Regions from separate parts of the Pseudomonas sp. A39 genome, predicted to be linked through region 2. Evidence: predicted binding sites of a transcription regulator. Region 2 holds the regulator's gene; each other region holds the start of a gene.
What was found. The regulator FliA, encoded in region 2, starts transcription of late flagellar genes. The targets are predictions, from matches to a motif close to CTAAAGTTTNNNNNNNNNNNGCCGNTAA.
Positions count from the first base shown of each region.

Region 1: a site for FliA is predicted at 5,694-5,721, ahead of AC3ZU9_RS12110 (methyl-accepting chemotaxis protein). Genes of this name have one in related genera too.
Region 3: a site for FliA is predicted at 1,728-1,755, ahead of flgM (flagellar biosynthesis anti-sigma factor FlgM). Genes of this name have one in related genera too.

Region 1 is NZ_JBYVMD010000012.1:68,160-75,086, forward strand. It holds gene AC3ZU9_RS12085 (hypothetical protein) at 20-211, opposite strand; gene AC3ZU9_RS12090 (isochorismatase family protein) at 375-947, opposite strand; gene AC3ZU9_RS12095 (pectate lyase family protein) at 1,291-2,433, opposite strand; gene AC3ZU9_RS12100 (Crp/Fnr family transcriptional regulator) at 2,915-3,625, opposite strand; gene AC3ZU9_RS12105 (phytoene desaturase family protein) at 3,738-5,339, shown strand; gene AC3ZU9_RS12110 (methyl-accepting chemotaxis protein) at 5,797-6,927, shown strand, end outside.
Region 2 is NZ_JBYVMD010000003.1:135,865-142,791, forward strand. It holds gene AC3ZU9_RS03475 (protein phosphatase CheZ) at 1-744, opposite strand, end outside; gene AC3ZU9_RS03480 (chemotaxis response regulator CheY) at 763-1,137, opposite strand; gene fliA (RNA polymerase sigma factor FliA) at 1,305-2,045, opposite strand; gene fleN (flagellar synthesis regulator FleN) at 2,042-2,875, opposite strand; gene flhF (flagellar biosynthesis GTPase FlhF) at 2,981-4,297, opposite strand; gene flhA (flagellar biosynthesis protein FlhA) at 4,310-6,424, opposite strand; gene cspE (transcription antiterminator/RNA stability regulator CspE) at 6,754-6,927, opposite strand, start outside.
Region 3 is NZ_JBYVMD010000085.1:256-7,182, forward strand. It holds gene AC3ZU9_RS30565 (chemotaxis protein CheV) at 1-804, opposite strand, end outside; gene flgA (flagellar basal body P-ring formation chaperone FlgA) at 887-1,651, shown strand; gene flgM (flagellar biosynthesis anti-sigma factor FlgM) at 1,793-2,116, shown strand; gene AC3ZU9_RS30580 (flagella synthesis protein FlgN) at 2,165-2,635, shown strand; gene AC3ZU9_RS30585 (flagellar brake protein) at 2,731-3,480, shown strand; gene AC3ZU9_RS30590 (MFS transporter) at 3,541-4,926, opposite strand; tRNA gene AC3ZU9_RS30595 (tRNA-Arg) at 5,197-5,273, opposite strand; gene AC3ZU9_RS30600 (hypothetical protein) at 5,599-5,826, shown strand; gene AC3ZU9_RS30605 (PA3371 family protein) at 5,838-6,017, shown strand; gene AC3ZU9_RS30610 (Arc family DNA-binding protein) at 6,401-6,727, shown strand.

The DNA.
Region 1 (6,927 bases), on a different contig from region 2:
CAGGCTCTTATTCTGCAAATTATGGTTTTGAGGGCAACAGCTCATCTAGGTCACCGCGCTCGAGGAGTTCCTTGTATTTCACAGCGTCACTTTCTTTGTGATAAATACCCACGAGAATATCCCCTTGATAGACATCCCACATATCGACGATGTGGTCCGCAGAGTCGTGTGGCATCTTGGTTTGCTCGCGCAGCTTGATAGTTATTATCATGTTATGCACTCCAGAGTGAGAGTTTTAAATTTATCTAAGAACTGGATATCGGCGCGTATTCTGATCACGACGCTCATCTCTTTGATGCATGCCGTGGATGAGCCGGTCCCGGTTATTGAAATACCACCGCCTTATCCGGCGATAGGTCCGGCAGCGGCAAGTATCAATAATCCAGTATGTGAATCAATTTAGTACCGGTCGGGCTGGTCCAATCGATCGCTAGTTCCGCGATGATCTGGTCGACCGTCGTGATGATTGCGCCGGCCTGCTCCATGCGCCGTATTGCGATATTGTCACCGTACAATGTATGCGACGCCGAGGTGTCAGCCGAGACCTGCACCTCATAGCCTTCCTCCAGAAGCTGGAGTACCGGGTAGAGCACGCACACTTCGGTCGCAATGCCACTCACGAACAGCTTCTTACGCCCCGTCGCGCGGACAGCGCTGGCGAAGTTTTCGTCATGCATGGCGTTGACGATACCGCCGCGCTTGATTCGTGCTTCATATTGCACGGGCAGGATGTCCTGGAGCTGCTGAAGCAGTGGGCCCTGAAAATTTGTTTCCTGGCTGGAAGTCAGAACCGTCGGCAGGTCGATCGCTGCGGCGATCTTCGCGAGCTTCAAGGTATTCGATATCAGCAGGTTGATGTCGTGCGAATGGGTGAAGCCGATCGTGCCGACCTGATGATCGATCAGAAGAAGAGCGCTGTTTTCCGGATTGAAGGCAGACTTGTGCATGATTTTCTTCGCATGGTTTGGAGGTGCCAAGAAGCGTAAATCCTGCCTTATAAAAGCGGTAGATGGGTTGATTGGGTTGAACTCATCCATTTGTGGTGTGAATTATTTAGAAGCGGTTTGTAATCGGTCTTAGACAACGTTGCCACTGTGCGAGAAATGGCGGTGGGCTCAACGGCTCGCTCATCCCACTCCAGAGGCGCCCCTCGGTTAGGGCGTTCATCGATATTCGGGCTGATATAGAAACTGACGCCCGGTATGTGATCGCAGAAAACATCCACCTGTTTCACACGCAAAAAAGCCCTCGTCGCCGAGGGCTTAAAATTTACTGGTTTGAACCGTTCCCTCAGATTTTACCCGCGCCAGCCTTGGCCTTCACGTCGGCAGGCACTTTGTCTGCTGCCAGTGGGGTGTAGCTGTAAGGCGGGGTCCAGCCGATATCCGGGCTCCAGGAGCAGGTAAGCGCGCTGCCATTGAGTATTGAGCCTTGGTCGCGATAGACGCTGCCTTCATAATCCCCGGCGATTTTTTCGCAACCGCTGATGCCATTGATCTCGAACGCGTTCCTTTCGGAGAAGATTTTCGAGCCCTTGCCAACACCATGCGCGTATACATATGGATAGATTTTGTCGCTGGTGCTACCCACATGATAGTTGTTGTACAGGTGCACCTGGCCGAAGCGCACGCGCGGGGCGCGTGAGGAGATATTCTCGAATAAGGTATTGTGGATCGTCACCTTGAGCTTGCCGTCATCGGTGGTGTCCGTGTCACTGGAACCGATCAGGTTGTTCTTCTCATGGGACTTGAATACCGAATACGAAATGGTGACGAAGTTAGCCTCCTTTTTTACGTCCAGCGCGCCGTCGTGGTGCTGCTTGGGCCGGCCATTTTCGGTACCGTTCTGATCATCGGTGCGGCGGCCATCGGTGAAGGTGACATGGTCGATCCACACGTTGCTGGCTTTTTCGATGGTCAGGCTGTCGTATTCTGAGTTCCAGTTACCGGCCTTGCCATCTGTAGGCGCCCATTTCGGCTCAGGGTCCCACGGGTTTTCGATGGTGAGGTTACGGATAATGACGTCGTTTTCCTTGGCGTAAAGGTACCCTTCACGGATCTCTGCATTGCTGCCAATACCGACAATCGTGGTCTTGCCTGGAATATCCAGTCGGGCTCGTACCTTCATATCATCGGTTTTGACATAAGGCTTGCCTTCGCTGATGTCAATGACCCCGGTGATTTTGATGATACGGCCGTTGCTCCCCACGCTTGCTTTGAGCGCGGCTTTGAACTCTGCAGCATTTTTTACCGTATAGATGTTATTTGCCGCCGCTCTGGAGCCACCCTTGGTACCACCGTTCAGAGTGGCGAAACCAGTCGTGGCTGCATCCAGCCAAATGTCGGCGGCATGTGCGGGTAGGCTGGACAGCAACAGTGAACCGACGATAGCGCTGGCCAGTTTGCAGGGAGAGAAGGTTGAGGGTTTGGCCATGATTAATCAGATCCTTGATTAACTTGAGTAGTAACCGCGCCGTGACCCGGCACGTTTCTCGAGCGGACGTCCTTGTCGCCATTGCAGCGAATCGAACGTCCGCTACGTGAGAATGCTATCACGTGAACCTGTGCGCTGTCGTAAAATCAGAATGAGCTGGATTGGTATTTACTTGTGAAATTCAGCTACTCATTTTTGATGACTTATAATCATCATTTCTCAATGCAAAACTGTTCTGATTCGTCGCTTTCCGATTTTGTCGGCTATAGGTTTGAACCATCATCCTGAAACCGCAAAGAAGGTCCTGTTGGTTAGCCCGTCGGACACCTCGGGAATAAAGGCTTGAAGCTTGAAGAGGCGAAAACGCAGTATCCGACACATGCCGATGGCTGACTACCATGGCATTCGCGGAGAGATACTCCGCACCACAGTCGTGGGTGAGGTGCCGTCCCGATGATAGCTCCGGAAGGACACTCCCGAGTCAAGACTTTACGCCATTGGCATGCAGCAAAAGGCCAGGTAAATCAATGATGCCGACCTCTCGGTAGCGTTGCGCGATAAAGCCCTCAAGCTCCAACTCATGCAGAGCTGCATTTATGCTTTGCCGGCTGCTGCCCATCATGTAGGCCAACTGCTCTTGCGAGACGCTTAGATCAATTGAAGGCGACTGCGGGCGGGAGCCGAAACCATGGGCCATGAGCCAGAGTCGGCGTGCCAGGCGCCTATGCAATGAGCCCCGTTCGGCAACGACCTGATAAGTAACCCGCAGTTTGGCGACGCTCAGTCGAGCAATGTCCTGCCAGTACTTCGGATGCTCGTTGAGCCAGTCGAGGAAAGGTTGGAGCTCGAGGGTCAATACCGTGGTAGGGCCATCTGCAAATGCATCGTGGTGCCGTGCCAATCCGTCAATCAGACAGGCATCGCCAAACCAATGTCCGGGCTCGAGATACACCAGTAAGGAGGCTGCTCCGTCGGCCTCTGCATTCTCGACGGACACCGCCCCTCGCAGAACGCAGAACAGGGCATGGGTCGGCAGATCACCCTGGCGATACAACGCTTCTCCCGAGTCAAGCTGCCGTGCTCGCGCCTGCGCGAGCAGTGCTGTCTGCAGAACTGAATCACAGCTGGAAAACCACGCGTCTCCACAAACAGTGCTGAGCCAGGTGCCCAAGTAGTGCTCGGAGGAAGTCATCTGTTCGGGCCTCACCAAAGTTCAAGTTCTTGACAGACGCATCGTCCACATCGGAATAGCGTGCTCTGCATCCATCATTTCTCGATAACAACACCAACAAGAGCGGCGATAGATGATCAACGATAATGACAGAAGCTACAAACGAGCACGCGCGAGTGGAGCGCTCGACCAACGTTTCGACGCCATCGTCATTGGCTCTGGAGCGGGCAGCCTGACGTCGGCCGCACTATTGGCATTGGACGGCAAGCGCGTATTGGTGCTGGAGCGTCATGCTGTCGCAGGCGGCTGTCTCCAGGTATTCAAGCGCCCCGGGTTTGAGTGGGATGTGGGTTTGCACTATGTCGGTGAAGTCCATCGACCAGGAACGCTGACCTCATTGTTTGCCAAGGTTACTCGCGAAAAAATCCAATGGGCAAAAATGCCCGACATCTATAACCGGATTGCCGTGGGTGACGAGGTCTTCGAATACCACGCGGGCGGGGAGGCTTTCAAAGCGCGGATGAAGGAGTACTTCCCCGCCGAGGCGTTGGCTATTGACCGCTACATCGACCTCGTTAAGCAGGTCAGTCGCCCTGCGGCAGTGTTTCTGGGGGCGCGCGCACTGCCACCTGCAATGGCCGACGCCGCGTTCGATCAGGTGGCACCGACATTCATGCCATACGCATCCCGGACCGCACTTGATGTACTGCGCGAACTCACCGACAACGAAACCCTGATTGCGGTGCTGTGCGGTCACTTTGGTGACTATGCTGCCTTGCCGAGCGAGGCCTCGTTTGCTGCGCATGCCGCCGTTATTCGACATTACCTGGACGGTGCCAGCTACCCGATCGGGGGGGCGCAAGTGATCGCGGACGCAATGATTGAAACCATCACGGAGGCAGGAGGGCGTGTGCTGGTCGCTGCTGAGGTGACTGAAGTTGTCGAAAGGAATGGCCGTGCGTTGGGTGTCAGGATGGCCGATGGCGAAATAATTGAGGCTCCCCTCGTGATCAGTGGAATTGGCATCCGTCAGACGCTACGACTACTGCCGGACACCAATAAAAGCGTGGCTGAATTGCGCCGTACTGCCGAGGCAGCGCAGTCGTCATTGCCTGCAGTTGTCCTAAATCTCGGCCTTGACGCGAGCAATGCGTCGCTTGAGGTTGGGCCAGCCAATATCTGGACTCACCAAAGCGCTCGGCAGCACGAAGACTGGCAGCACTATTTGGCCGACTCCGAGCTCCGCCCCATGCCGCTGCATTTCATCTCCCAACCGTCCGCCAAAGACCCGACCTGGCCCGAGCGTTATCCCGATCGTTGCACGATGGATATTTGCAGTTTTACCGATTGGAGCCTCTGGCAACGTTTCACCGACACTCAATGGAAACGTCGTGGCGATGCCTATGAGGAACTAAAGGCTCGCCTGACCGAGGAAATGCTAGAACAGGTCTATCGCTTTTATCCCAAGGCTCGCGGACACGTCGTTCATAGCGAGTTAGCCACACCGATCAGCTTCAACCACTTCTTGGGGCGTAGTCATGGTGACTTTATGTCGTTCACGCCGACACCGGATCGTTACGCTCAGCGGTGGACACGTGCACACAGTCCGGTGAAAGGGTTGTTGTTCAGCGGCCAGGACGTGGCCATGGGCGGGGTGAGTGGTGCAATGGTAGGTGGGTTGCTTGCTGCTTCTGCTGCGTTGGAGCGCGATTTGATGCGCGAACTGCGTGTCTAATCTTTTTTCTTTTTTTTGTTATCAGGAATGCATCATGATCCCTATCACTGTTGCCTATGTATCTGGATTGACAGAGGCAGAATTCCCGAAGGACTGTTCTCGATGAGGTATTAACACTTCGAGCGAGAGATTGATAAGTGTCATTTGTGGAAGAGTGAAATCCAAAAATACACCTTATGGGTGAATCGCAACACGCATATCATCGTCGTGTTGTAGATCAAATAGTACGACACGATCAAAAAATTCATAAAAACCGCAAAAGAGTGGGCGCGCTACGCGTTGATAACGTGGGCCGAACATCGCGTGACGGATAAAGTCAATATAAGTTGTGTAGAAGGTGAAATGATTTATTTATAATAAATGGCGCAGCTGTGGCCGTTAAAGTGGACATGGATGTTGGCTGGAGTGGCTGTTCTGGCTCATCCTTTAATCGTATTTAAAAAAGGGATTCGCGCAGATGATTAATTCGGTTGCACAAGTACTGGTTGATATTAGCGTCCGTTCGAAATTGACTTTGGGCTTTCTGTTGGTACTCACGCTAACTGTACTGACCGCAGTCGTAGGGTGGAGTGGGTTTGAGAAGTTGGCGGCGCGCAGTAATAAGTTGATTGACATCTCCGTGCTCAATGAAGTGGCGCGTGATATGCGCAATGCGCGCTTGAGGTACGCACTCAGCCCAGATTCCGCTCGCGCTGAAGCTGTTATTAAAGTAATGGATGATTTGAATCTTAAAATAGACGCACTAAAATTTATATTTGCCGACGATGTCGATCAGCGCTGGGTGAGTGTTGCGGATACTTCAGTTGAGAACTATCGAAATCATTTTCAAGACTTCGTGCACGCCATTGAGGCCCGTAATGATGCGAGCTCTAATAGCGCTCAAATAGCCTTGGATGAGGATATAAAAAGTATTCTTGAGTCCAGTGGGCAATTGTCGAAAAATCAGTCGAGCAAACGCGATCAGGAAATTAACTTCGCCAATCAGATGCTTGTCGGTATGACGGCGTTGGCACTTGTACTGGGTTTTTTAGCAGCATGGCTGATCACTAACTTGATCGTTGGTCCGTTAAAAGAGGCACTTCAGAGTGCAGAGCTGGTGGCCAACGGCGACTTAAGTCACGACATCAAAATATCTCGACGTGATGAATTAGGACAGTTGCAAATCAGTCTGCGAAAAATGACTTTGAACCTACGAGAGCTGATGAGTGATTTGCGCGATGGTGTCATACAAATTTCTAGCGCGGCTGAAGAATTGTCTGCCGTCACTGAGCAGACCAGCGCTGGCGTTAACAGTCAAAAGTTTGAAACTGACCAGGTCGTGAAAGCAATGAACGAGATGGTTGCGACCGTGCAGGAAGTTGCGCGCAGTACCGAGGAGGCTTCGACTGCCGCGCTCAGCGCTGGCAATGAAGCTCGTGAAAGCGACAAAGTAGTCACTCAGGCGATTGAAAAAATAACTGATCTAGACTTGGAATTTGGCCACTCGACGAATGCAATGGCTGAGCTTAAGCGAGAAAGTGACAAGATCGGAACGGTACTGGACGTTATAAAGTCAGTGGCCCAGCAGACTAACCTGTTAGCGTTGAAC
Region 2 (6,927 bases):
TGACATAACGTCTTCACGTTTATCGGCATGAATCTGCGGACCTTCACCCTTGGCGAGATGTTTTTGTGGATCTTTTTCCGAGAGGATCGCTTCGCGGTCATGTTCAATGCCGGCGAAACGATCAACCTGGCCTGCCATAAGCACCAATTTGAGCAAGTTGCTTTCCACTTCGGTGACCAATTGGGTCACACGCTTGATCACCTGACCGGTGAGGTCCTGGTAATCCTGGGCCAGCAGAATGTCGTTGAGGTTGCTGGAAACCGTGCGGTTTTCCTGCTCGCTGCGTGACAAGAACCCGTCGACCCGACGCGCCAACTCACGAAACTCTTCAGCCCCGACTTCGCGGCGCATGAAACGGCCCCAGTCGTGGCTCAAGGCCTGGGCCTCGGTGGCCATGCCGTTGACCAGGGGCGTGGCGTTTTCCACCAGGTCCATGGTGCGGTTGGCCGCCGCCTCAGTCAGCCTGACCACATAGGACAGGCGTTCGGTGGCATCGGTGATCTGCGAGATCTCTTCGGCCTGGGGCATATGCGGGTCAATCTGGAAATTGACGATCGCACTGTGCAGCTCGCGCGTGAGCTTGCCCACTTCCTGATACAGGCCGCGGTCACGGGTCTGATTGAGCTCATGGATTAACTGCACCGCATCGCCGAACTGGCCTTTTTCAAGGCTGTCGACCAACTGGTGAGCATGCTTTTTCAGGGTCGACTCAAAGTCTCCCTGTGACGTTTCTTTATGCTCCATAGCTCCCCCGCGATGGCATTAGCCGTGGATGCGTTCGAAGATTTTTTCGATCTTCTCTTTCAAGGCCAATGCAGTGAATGGCTTGACCACGTAACCGTTAACCCCGGCTTGGGCGGCTTCGATGATCTGTTCACGCTTGGCTTCGGCGGTCACCATCAGCACGGGAAGGCTGCGTAGTTTTTCGTCAGCGCGCACGTGGCGCAGCAAGTCGATACCGGTCATGCCCGGCATGTTCCAGTCCGTTACCAGAAAGTCGATGCTCCCGCTGTTGAGGATCGGAATCGCCGTAATGCCGTCATCCGCCTCGACCGTGTTAGTGAACCCAAGGTCACGCAACAGGTTTTTTATGATCCGCCGCATCGTTGAAAAGTCATCAACGATGAGGATTTTCATGTTCTTGTCCAATTCGACCTCCAAGCAGTCTTAAACGCGCCCAGCACCTGGACGCGCCATTTCAATCAACAGGCATTACACAAAAAGGACGCCTCGGGCACCACGGGTCGAAACCGCGAAGGCTTGCTGCCCTCGCGGTATCGTCTGCAGTGTCCCCACACTGCCTGTCAGCGCGCTCGCCACTCTCCCAAACGCCCCCGCAAGCGGGCTGCGCACTGGCTGTGCAACTGGCTGACCCGCGATTCGCTGACCCCCAGGACCTCACCGATTTCCTTGAGGTTCAGCTCTTCGTCGTAGTACAGCGCCAACACCAACCGCTCACGCTCCGGCAAATTGGCAATCGCGTCCGCCAGCGCACCCTGGAAGCGTTCATCTTCCAGGTCACGCGACGGCTCCATATGAGCACTCGCGCCATCCTCGTGCAGCCCTTCGTGCTCGCCGTCCTGCAAGAGGTCGTCGAAACTGAACAGGCGGCTGCCCAAGGTATCGTTCAAAATCCCGTAATAATCGTCGAGACTCAATTGGAGTTCGGCCGCAACTTCGTGATCTTTAGCGTCGCGACCGGTTTTTGCTTCAATTGCGCGAATTGCGTCACTGACCATGCGCGTATTGCGATGCACCGAACGTGGTGCCCAGTCACCTTTACGCACCTCGTCGAGCATCGCGCCACGGATACGAATCCCCGCATACGTCTCGAAGCTCGCCCCCTTGCTCGCGTCGTATTTGGTCGACACTTCGAGCAAACCGATCATGCCCGCCTGGATCAGGTCTTCGACCTGGACGCTGGCGGGCAGGCGTGCCAGCAAGTGATAGGCGATGCGCTTGACCAGTGGCGCGTAGCGCTCGATCAACTCACCCTGGCTGTCACGGGCCGACTTTTTGTAAGCGTTATAGCCGTTCGCTGTCATAGCACGGGTCCTGCGCTCGTCTGATGCACCAATCGCTCGACGAAAAACTCCAGATGCCCCCGAGGGTTGGCGGGCAACGGCCAGGTATCGACCTTCTGGGCAATAGCCTTGAACGCCAATGCGCATTTGGAACGAGGGAACGCTTCGTAGACTGCACGCTGCTTTTGCACAGCCTTGCGCACACACTCGTCGTAGGGAACTGCGCCGACGTATTGTAAGGCGACATCGAGGAAGCGATCCGTGACCTTGGTCAACTTGGCGAACAGGTTGCGCCCTTCCTGCGGGCTCTGGGCCATGTTGGCCAGCACGCGGAAGCGGTTCATGCCGTAGTCACGGTTAAGCAGTTTGATCAGGGCGTAGGCGTCGGTGATCGAGGTGGGTTCGTCGCAGACCACCAGCAATACTTCCTGCGCGGCGCGCACGAAGCTGACCACGGACTCGCCGATCCCGGCCGCGGTGTCGATCACCAGCACGTCGAGGTTGTCGCCGATATCACTGAAGGCCTGGATCAGCCCGGCATGCTGTGCCGGGCTCAGGTGCACCATGCTCTGGGTGCCGGAGGCGGCAGGCACGATGCGGATGCCGCCAGGGCCCTGCAGCAGCACATCGCGCAGCTCACAGCGGCCCTCGATCACATCGGCAAGGGTGTGTTTGGGCGTCAGCCCCAGCAGAACGTCGACGTTCGCCAGCCCCAGGTCAGCATCCAGCAGCATGACGCGACGGCCAAGCTCTGCCAGGGCCAGGGACAAATTCACTGACACGTTAGTTTTCCCGACGCCACCTTTGCCGCCGGTCACCGCGATCACCTGTACGGGATGCATGCTGCCCATTTTATTTCTTTACCTTGTCTTGCTTAGACGCAGGCTACATGGCTTGGCCGCGTGAATCGCTTGCAGACCATCGATGTAGGTACATTTCACGGTGTTCATCCTGACTCAACCCACCCGTTTTGCCGGGCTGTGGTAAAGGTCGGCGAACATATCGGCCATCGCTTCCTCGCTAGGCTCTTCTTGCATTTGCACGCTGACTGCGCGGCTGACCAACTGATGACGGCGCGGCAGATGCAGATCATCCGGGATCCGCGGTCCGTCGGTCAGGTAGGCGACCGGCAATTCATGACTGATGGCCAGGCTCAGCACCTCGCCCAGGCTCGCAGTTTCGTCGAGCTTGGTGAGGATGCAACCGGCCAGGCCACAACGCTTGTAACTGTGGTACGCAGCGGTAAGAACTTGTTTCTGGCTGGTGGTTGCAAGCACCAGGTAATTTTTCGACTTGATGCCGCGACCTGCCAGGCTTTCCAGTTGCATGCGCAACGCCGGGTCGCTGGCTTGCAGGCCGGCGGTATCGATCAGCACCACGCGCTTGCGCAGCAGCGGGTCGAGGGCGTTGGCCAGGGACTGGCCCGGGTCGACATGGGTCACCGATACGTTGAGGATCCGGCCCAGGGTCTTGAGCTGTTCCTGGGCGCCAATGCGGTAGCTGTCCATGCTCACCAGCGCGATATTCTGCGCGCCGTACTTGAGCACATAGCGTGCGGCCAGCTTGGCCAGGGTGGTGGTCTTGCCCATGCCGGCTGGGCCGACCATGGCAATCACACCGCCCTCTTCCAGGGGTTCGATTTCCGGGGTGGCAATCATGCGCGCCAAGTGGGCCAGCAACATGCGCCAGGCCTGGCGGGGTTCTTCGATTTCGGTGGTCAGCGCCAGCAGGTCGCGGGACAACGGGCCGGACAAGCCGATGCGTTGCAGGCGGCGCCACAGGTTGGCCTGTTGCGGCTTGCTGCCTTGCAATTGGGTCCAGGCCAGCGAGCCAAGCTGCACTTCGAGCAGTTCGCGCAGGCCGTTGAGTTCAAAGCGCATCGAGTCGAACACGCGCTGGTCGACAGCCGCAGCCGGGGCAGGCGCGGCCGGACGTGGCGGCTCTTTGAAGGTCGGCTCGACCAGCGGCTCGGCAGCGGTCAACGGCAAGCCAGCGAACAACTGGCGATTGGTGGTGGCATCGCTGTCGCCCCGCATGCTCAGCTCAGCCTGGGCCGAGACAATGCGCGAAGCGGTCTTGCGCAGCTCGTCTTCAAGCTCCATGTTCGGCACGCGTGGCGCCAGGGCCTGGGGGGTGTAATCCAGGGCAGCCGTCAGCTCGACACCGCCGGCAATACGACGGTTTCCGATAATCGCGGCGTCGGCGCCCAGCTCATCACGAACCAGTTTCATGGCCTGACGCATATCGGCGGCGAAAAAACGCTTAACTTGCATAACCCACTACCCTCAGCCGTTGGGCCCTACTGTCGCGACGATAGTCACTTGCTTGTTGTCAGGAATTTCCTGATAAGCCAAAACGTGCAAATTCGGTACTGCCAGGCGCCCAAACCGCGACAACATCGCCCGGACGGGGCCTGCCACCAGCAGGATCACCGGTTGGCCCTGCATTTCCTGGCGCTGTGCGGCGTCGATCAACGAACGCTGCAGCTTCTCAGCCATGCTTGGCTCCAGCAGAACGCCCTCTTCCTGGCCTTGTCCTGCCTTCTGAATACTATTGAGCAATATTTGTTCCAACCTTGGTTCCAAGGTGATCACAGGCAGCTCGGAGTCAAGCCCTACAATGCTTTGCACGATTGCACGCGACAATCCGACGCGCACCGCAGCCACCAAGGCGGCAGTATCTTGACTCTTGGCGGCGTTGTTGGCGATGGCCTCGGCGATGCTGCGAATGTCGCGTACCGGCACTTGTTCGGCCAGCAGCGCCTGCAGCACTTTGAGCAATTGCGACAACGACAGCACGCCCGGCACCAGCTCTTCGGCGAGTTTTGGTGAGGCTTTGCCGAGCAAACCCATCAATTGCTGGACTTCCTCGTGGCCGATCAGCTCATGGGAGTGCTTGTACAGAATCTGGTTAAGGTGAGTGGCAACCACGGTGCTGGCGTCCACCACGGTATAGCCGAGCGACTGGGCCTGGCTGCGCTGGCTGATTTCGATCCATACCGCTTCCAGGCCAAAAGCCGGATCTTTGGCGGTGATGCCATTGAGGCTGCCGAACACCTGCCCAGGGTTGATCGCCAGCTCGCGGTCCGGGTAGATCTCGGCTTCGGCCAGGATCACGCCCATCAGCGTCAAGCGGTAGGCACTGGGCGCCAGGTCGAGGTTGTCGCGGATATGCACAGTGGGCATCAAAAAGCCCAGGTCCTGGGACAGCTTCTTGCGCACACCCTTGATCCGCGCGAGCAATTGCCCGCCTTGGTTGCGGTCCACCAGCGGAATCAGGCGATAGCCGACTTCCAGGCCGATCATGTCGATCGGGGTCACGTCATCCCAGCCAAGCTCCTTGGTTTCCTGGGCGCGGGCCGGGGATGGCAGCAGCTCCTGCTGGCGCGCGACTTCCTGCAAGGCTTGAACCTTGACGGCGTTCTGCTTCTTCCAGAACAGGTACGCACCGCCACCGGCCAGCGCAGCCATGCTGAGGAACGACACGTGCGGCATGCCCGGCACGATGCCCATGATCGCCATAATGCCCGCCGCCACGGCCAGCGCCTTGGGCGAGGCGAACATCTGGCGGCTGATCTGCTTGCCCATGTCTTCGGAGCCCGAAGCACGGGTCACCATGATCGCCGCTGCTGTGGATAACAACAGTGATGGCAATTGCGCCACTAAACCGTCACCGATGGTCAGCAAGGCGTACACCTTGCCCGCATCGCCGAAAGTCATGCCGTGTTGGAAGATGCCGACTGCCATGCCGCCGATGAGGTTGATGAACAGGATCAGCAGGCCCGCAATGGCGTCACCGCGCACGAATTTACTGGCACCGTCCATGGAGCCGTAGAACTCGGCTTCCTGGGCGACTTCCAAACGACGGGTTTTAGCTTGGTTCTGGTCGATCAGGCCGGCGTTGAGGTCGGCGTCGATGGCCATCTGTTTCCCGGGCATGGCGTCGAGGGTAAAGCGCGCGCTCACCTCGGAGATCCGCCCGGCGCCCTTGGTCACCACCACGAAGTTGATGATCATCAGGATCGCAAACACCACGATACCGACCACGTAGTTACCGCCGATCACCACCTCACCGAAGGCCTGGATCACCTTACCGGCGGCGGCGTGGCCGTCCTGGCCGTGGAGCATGACCACACGGGTCGACGCCACGTTCAGCGCCAGGCGCAACAGGGTCGCGACCAGCAAAATGGTGGGGAATACCGCGAAATCCAGCGGTCGCAAGGCGTAGACGCACACCAGCAGCACCACCACCGACAGGGCGATGTTGAAGGTGAAGAACACGTCCAACAGGAACGGCGGCATCGGCAACATCATCATTGCCAGCATGACCAGCAACAACAACGGCACACCCAGATTGCCCCGCGAGAGGTCAGTCAGGGTGGTACGGGCCGTGCCGAACATTTGAGAGCGATCCACCACCGGTATTCCTCGTTTCCTTGAAGCAAACTTTTGACGCCGGGAGGCGTCCTGCAGGCGGTATTGCAAGAAGCCTTCCAACTTTTGTCTTGAGGGCGTAGATGGCTGCAGACGTCTGATTTTTAAGGGGTGCGACCCCAATCAAATGTGGGAGGAGGCTTGCTCCCGATTGCAGTGTGTCGGGCCAAGAACAGGCCACTGACACACCGCTATCGGGAGCAAGCCCCCTCCCACATTTGGATTGGTGTGCATCCGTAGCCGCTCTAGCCGTTGCGCAGCTGATGGAGGCAGGGCGATTGTTATCAGATGAACGTTTACAGAACCCGTATGTTTCCGGCCTGCGGGCCCTTCGGTCCGTCCGCAATTTCGTATTCTACTTTTTGGTTCTCTTCCAGGGTTTTGTACCCATCCGATTGGATCGCCGAGTAATGGGCGAAAACATCTGCGCTTCCATCATCCGGAGTAATAAACCCAAACCCCTTCGTCGC
Region 3 (6,927 bases), on a different contig from region 2:
AGTATGCAGGATGATATGCAATTTTTGCATGCGCGGATCGTTGCGTATCTCGGCCGTGAGGGTGTAGCCGTCCATTTCCGGCATCTCGATGTCAGAGATCATCATCAAGAACTCTTCCTCCGGCTTCTTGCCTTCATCCACCAGCTTGCGCAGGTAATCCAGCGCCTGGCGACCATCGTTGAGCGCCACCACTTCGACGCCGACGGTTTGCAGGCAACGGGTCACCTGTTTACGCGCCACCGAGGAATCGTCCACCGTCAGTACGCGCAGCGAAATAGCCTTGTGCGCGGTTTCGGCGTCCACCACACCGACGGAAATCGATTCGGACGTGGGGGCGACTTCGGCGAGGATCTTCTCCACGTCGATGATTTCCACCAACTGGTTATCGACCCGCGTCACCGCCGTGAGGTAGTGATCGCGACCGGTGCCCTTGGGCGGCGGATGGATCTCCTCCCAGTTCATGTTGACGATGCGCTCCACCGAGCGCACCAGGAAACCCTGGGTCTTGGTGTTGTATTCGGTAATGATCACGAACGGGTTCTCGCGGTCCTGCAACCCAGCAGAACCGGTGGCCAGGGCCAAATCAAGAATTGGAATCGTCGCGCCACGGATGTTAGCGACGCCACAGACCACAGGGCTGGACTTGGGCATGATGGTCAACTTGGGGCACTGCAGCACTTCCCGCACCTTGAACACATTGATGCCATACAGCTGCTTGCCATCCAGGCGAAAAAGCAACAACTCCAGGCGATTCTGCCCTACCAGCTGTGTGCGCTGGTTTACTGAATCCATTACTCCTGCCATGCCTTGACTCCTACGCTAAAACCTTTGGGGGTGCGATGCGCACCCAACACTAAACGGCACGAGCTTTGCTATTTATTGGTTTATGGATATTAAAACGACAGTTTCCCGACGCCCTGGTGCCCGACGATTGCGCAGATTGCTCTGCGCCGCGATGGCATTGCTTGCTGTTAGCCTGGGCACCACGGCCCGTGCCGATAACGTCACATTGCCTGATCTACTTATCGGCGTCACTCAAGGCTTTCTTGAGTTCACTGTAGAAGATTATCTGGCAACCACTCAGACGCCGGGGCGTTATGAAATCCAAGTCAACCAGTTGGACCCGCGTTTACGCATGCCAATGTGCGACAAGGAATTGACAGCCACGCTGGAAAGCCCCGCCCAACCCATCGGCCGCGTGACGGTGAAGGTGCGTTGCGACGGCGCCTCGCCCTGGACAGTGTTCGTGCCGGCACAGGTCAAACTGTTCCGCGATGTGGTGGTGGTTGCCCGGCCAATGAAACGCACCGGCATCATTGGTTTCGAAGATGTGGTACTGCGCGAACGCGACATCAGCATGATCAGCCAGGGCTACCTGACCTCCCTCGACCAAGCGGTCGGACAGAAATTAACCCGACCAGTGGTAACAGACCAAGTCATCACCCTGGTGCATCTTGAACAGGCAGAGGTGATTCGCAAGGGCGATCAGGTGGTGATTTCCGCCAGCAGTGGCGGGCTGAACGTAAAAATGCCGGGGGAGGCACTGTCCAACGGTGGCATGAGTGAGCAGATACGGGTCAAGAACCTCAACTCCAACCGCGTCATCAAGGCGCGAGTGACGGCCCCCGGGCAAGTCGAGGTTGCTTTATAGAGTGCTGGCAGAGGACGCTGGGTTTTTCTACACTGTGCACGAGATATTCCGTGCGCAGATTTATTGTCATTCGCGCCTAAAGTTCGTCCGGGTATTGCCGAAAACATGGCAAGCGTCCAAATACCCAGAGGTTTTTTGATCATGGTCATCGATTTCAGCCGTTTAAATAACACCCCGACAACGTCAGGCACTACGCGTACCACCGGTACCAAGGAAAACGTAGAAGCCAAGGCCCAGCCACTGCCCGCCAAGGCAGAACAGGCCGCCGTCAGCCAAAGCGGGGAATCCGTACACCTGAGCAATGAGGCTCAACAGTTGCAGAAGGTCACTGACTCGCTGCGCGATCAACCGGTGGTCAATAAAGCCCGTGTGGCCGAATTGAAACAGGCAATCGCCGATGGCAGCTATAAAGTCGACAGCAACCGTGTAGCCAGCAAGCTGCTTAATTTCGAAGCCGAGCGCTAGGCAAAGGCCTGCGCCGGGCTTTTGGACGCTTAAAACCCAAGGCCAGCCATGCATCACGACGAAAATCTGCTTCAACTGATCATTGATGATCTAGCGCCGACGCAGCAGCTGCTCGAGCTACTCAGGGAAGAATCCCTGGCCCTCTACGGCCGCGACATGCCGCTGCTGGAAGAAATTCTGGCGCGCAAGCAATCGCTGATTGTCCTGCTGGAACAGCATGGCAAAAAACGCAGCCAGATCCTCGTCAGCCTTGGCCTGCCCGCAGACCATGACGGCCTGGCGCAGCTGGCCAGCCACTCTTCGGTCGGCGATCAATTACTGGCCCAGAGCAAAGAACTCAATCAATTGCTCGCCCAGTGCCAGGAAGCCAACCTGCTCAACGGTCAGTCGATCCAGCTTCAGCAAGCTACGACCGCCAACCAGTTGCGTATACTTCACGGCGGAGAGCCTCCAGCGCTTTACAACGCTCAAGGTTCCACCTCGCGCCTGGTCAAGCCAAGCACTCGCAGTCAAGCCTGACGCCGGTTTACAGCGCGGCTATCCAAGACGCGCCACATACTGGCAGAATGCCTGCTCTTGCGTGTAGTCGTATTTTGTCTGGAGATGGAAGAACCGTGTTCAACGCCCTTAATGCGGAAGATGCTCCGCAGCCACCCAAGGTCCTCACCACCCCTCTGGAAATCGCCAGCACCTTGCGGATGCTGCAAGAAAGCCATGACCCGCTGATCATCACCTTCCACGAACGCAGCCAGCGCTTCCAGAGCTACCTGGTCGACGTCAACCGCGACGGCGGCTCCCTGGCCCTGGATGAAATGATCCCCCGCGATGGCGAACGCCACCTCGAAAATGGCGAACCCTTCCGCATTGAAGGCTTCCACGACGGTGTGCGCATTGCGTGGGAAAGCAACGGCAGCCTGAGCATCAGCGAAAAGGACGGCCACCGCATCTACACCGGCAGCCTGCCCGCCGAAGTGGTTTACCATCAGCGCCGCAATGCGTTCCGCGCCGCCTTGAAGCTGGCGCAACTGGTCAACATCGAACTGGGTGGAGAGAAGCTCAAGGCCCCGGTCAACGGCAAGCTGCTGGATATTTCCGCCACGGGCTGCAAATTGCGCTTTGAGGGAGATATCTCCGAGCGCCTGCAACTGGGCCAGGTGTATGACCGTTTCATCGCCGCCCTGCCCTTTGGCAGCATGACAACCTCAGTCGAACTGCGTTACCTGCACTTCGAAGAGAAGATCAACACCACCTTCGCCGGCGTGCGCTTCCACAATATGAGTGGCTTGGTGCAGCGCCAGGTCGAGCGCTTTGTTTACCAACTGCAACGCGAAGCACGGCGTTTCGACAAAGACGATGACTTTTAAACCTTAAAAGATCGCTGTAAAAAAAACGGGCAGATCCTGATGGACCTGCCCGTTTTACGTTCAGGGGCGCGCCCTGCTCAAGTCGTGAGGGTGTTCGTCAGGCCCTGCAGGCTCAGGCGGCCCTTCAAAGAGCGGCTCATCCGCCTGCGGATCGGGATCCGTCTCCGGCTCAGGTTCCGGGGCAGCGGTTTGCATTTGCTCCTGCACCACCTGCTCATCGACACGCGGATCCAGGGCGGCCACCAGCGGTGAACTGGACATACTGTCGGGCATCGCCACGTGATGCAGCGGCGCGTCTTCCACCTGATGCAAATTGGTGACGGCTTTCGGCCGGATACGCCACACCAGGATCAACGCACACAGGCTGAAAAACGCATACAGCATGTGGCTGCCGAACATCTTCATCACCACACCGGCCAGCAACGGCCCAATGCTGGCGCCTACGCCGTACGTGACCAGCAGCATCGCCGTGAGGGATACCCGACGATCACCTTCCACATGGTCGTTGGAGAACGCCACTGCCAGCGGGTACAGGCAGAACTGCACCAGCGAACACAAGAAACCCGCCACAAACAGAACTTCCAGCGGCACCTTGGTCATTATGGCCAACGGCAACGCCGCCACCGCCAGGCACAGGGCAAAACAACGAATCAGCAGCGCGCGATCATAGCGGTCCGACAACCACCCCAGCGGCCACTGCACCAGCAGGCCGGCAAAAATGCAGCTACCCATGAACAGGCCCACCTGCTCGGTGGTCAAGCCTTGTTGAGAGGCATAGAGCGGCGCCAGACCGTAGAACGAGCCCACGATCAACCCCGCCCCCAGCACGGTGCTCAACGACTGCGGCACGCGCTTGATAAAGAAGCGCGGCTCCATCGGCGCCGGGTGCAGGGCCGCCGGGTGAATCCGCCGAGTCATGGCCACCGGCACCAGGCACAGGGCAAAACACAGGGCAACCAGCATCAACAGCTCAAGGCCGAGCTGAGGGTGCATGACCAAGATCAACTGGCCGAGTACCAGGCCCAGGTAAGACGCAATCATATAGCCGCTGAACACCACGCCGCGTTGCTTGGCGTCTGCCTGCTCGTTGAGCCAGCTTTCGATGACCATGTACTGGCACATCATGCCCAGGCCCACGATCATCCGCAGCACGATCCAGGCCGGTAGCCAATCGATCAGGCCGTGGCCCAGCACGGCCGCACCGACAATACCGGCACAGGTGGCATAGGCCCGGATATGCCCGACCCGGGCAATCAGGCGGTGCCCGATCTTGCCGCCCAGCACCAGGCCAAAATAGTTGGCGGCCATCAGCGCACCCACCCACAGGCTGTCGACATGGTCGGCCGCCAGGCGCAGGGCCAGGTAAGTACTGAGCAGGCCGGAGCCGATCAGCATCATCAAGGAGGCGAAATAAAGGGCTCGAAAAGATTTCCAGATTTGGCGCATCGGCGTTCCGAGCGGCTCCTTGCAGTGAGAGACAGGGCTATCGGCATGATAGTCCGGGGTGGCCGGGTCCGGACAGGCGGCAGGCGCTGTTTCCGGGGATTAATTTGCTTACAGACTCAGACGCTGTCCGGCCGCTTGCGGGATACACGGATTGCGATAAATACACCGTGCACGTGCTGTGAACCCGGGACTGCAGCAAGGTTCGACTGAATCGTTGGAAAACGCGCACAAAAAAGCCCTGCCAGAATATTCTGTGCAGGGCTTTGAACCTGGTGTCCCAGGGCCGGTTCGAACGGCCAACCTTCCCCTTAGGAGGGGGATGCTCTATCCAATTGAGCTACTGGGACAAATGACCGACGTCGAGCCAAAGACGCGGCGACGGACGGCGTGCATGTTAACGGCCGAGGTGGGTTTTGTCATGTCGTCCGTAGGCTTTTCGAGTGTAGGCCAACCCACACCCGAGTGATTGCGGCCAGCCCCCGCAAACACGGGCACTTGCTACCATCGTGCAAAATGCACTCCCCCAAAATGCCATCATTGCAAATTGCAACCTTTCCGGTATTTGAAGTAGACTCAAGCCATTGATTTTATTGGATTAATAGTTTGGCACGGCACCTGCAATACTTCTCCTACAAACCCAACAAGCCACGGCATTAAGCGGAGAACATAACCATGAACAGTGCCCTTCTGTTAGCCCTCAATACCGTCGCCTTGGCCGCGTTGGTCACGTTCCATTTCCAATCGACTGGCAGCAATGACCCGGCGCAGATCAGCCAGGCCGTGCCGCATCATCTTCAACAGCGCCCACAGTTGGCGGTGATGACACCGAACGCACAGTCGCCCGTCCGCCTGACCCAAGGCACCCAGGCGGCACCTGCATCTGAACACTGGGTTTTCTGAGGAGGCCACCGATGACCAAATTTGCCTGGCTGTTTCTGTGCCTGACCGCGTTCACCGGCATGCTTGGACTGGGCGCTGAGTCACAAGACGGCCAAACCACGGCGTTCATTGCCAGTGCCGTGTTTGCCAGCCTGCTGCTGCTCACCCTGATTGTGGGTCGTCGGATCAAATTCGACCCGGTCCTGCGCTGATCCCCCTCCCGCCTTACCTTATGTCGCCTCATCCTCGCTAATCGGCAAATTGCCACTAGTCTTAAACCTAAGGGCAAAAGGCCACTTTGCGATAGCATGTGCGACCTCAAACCCTGTGGTGGCCTGGACTTACGGGAAGTTCCCCTGCGCGATTGCGTATGCAAAAGTTTTCCAACCAGTCCGCAAAAATGCAAATGAGTGCTGGCATAAAGCCTCTAGGCAGTTCAATATTTGTCACAGAATTGACGCCAAGGAACTGGCAAATCTGAGGCATGATGCGGCCTCTTTGCAATTCAGGTTGAACTTTGGTCGTGAGCCTTGTCTTAACACTCATCTTGCGGCCAATTCCAAAAACCGCTCCCCTGAACTAACCGGTTAAATATATGCGCCCATTGAAACAGGCAATTTATTCCAGCCGTACGGCTGACAAGTTCGTCGTACGTCTGCCAGACGGAATGCGGGAACGCATTGCCGAGGTGGCTCGCAATCATCACCGCAGCATGAACTCCGAGATCATCGCTCGCCTGGAACAAAGCCTCATTCAGGAAGGTGCGCTGGGCGACGAGTTGAGCATGCGCATGGACAGCCCTGAGCTGTCGCTGCACGAACGCGAACTGCTGCAGCGTTTTCGTCAGCTCTCCCACCGTCAGCAAAATGCTCTCGTCTCGCTTATCGCGCACGACGTTGAGGCGGCCGCAGAAGCCAATTGATTTGCAACTGAAAGCCGAAGCCAGCCATGTGCTGGCTTTTTTTTGCCTGGGATTTGGCGGGAATCCCTAGAAGCCGAGCTTCTTCAGCGAGCAAGCTTGCTTGCGCTGAAGCGCGAAGCACCTGCCAGGGATACGACTGCTGCGCAGCCGAGCGGGAGCAAGCTCCCTTGTCACAAAAAGCCAGCGCCCAGAGGGGAGCC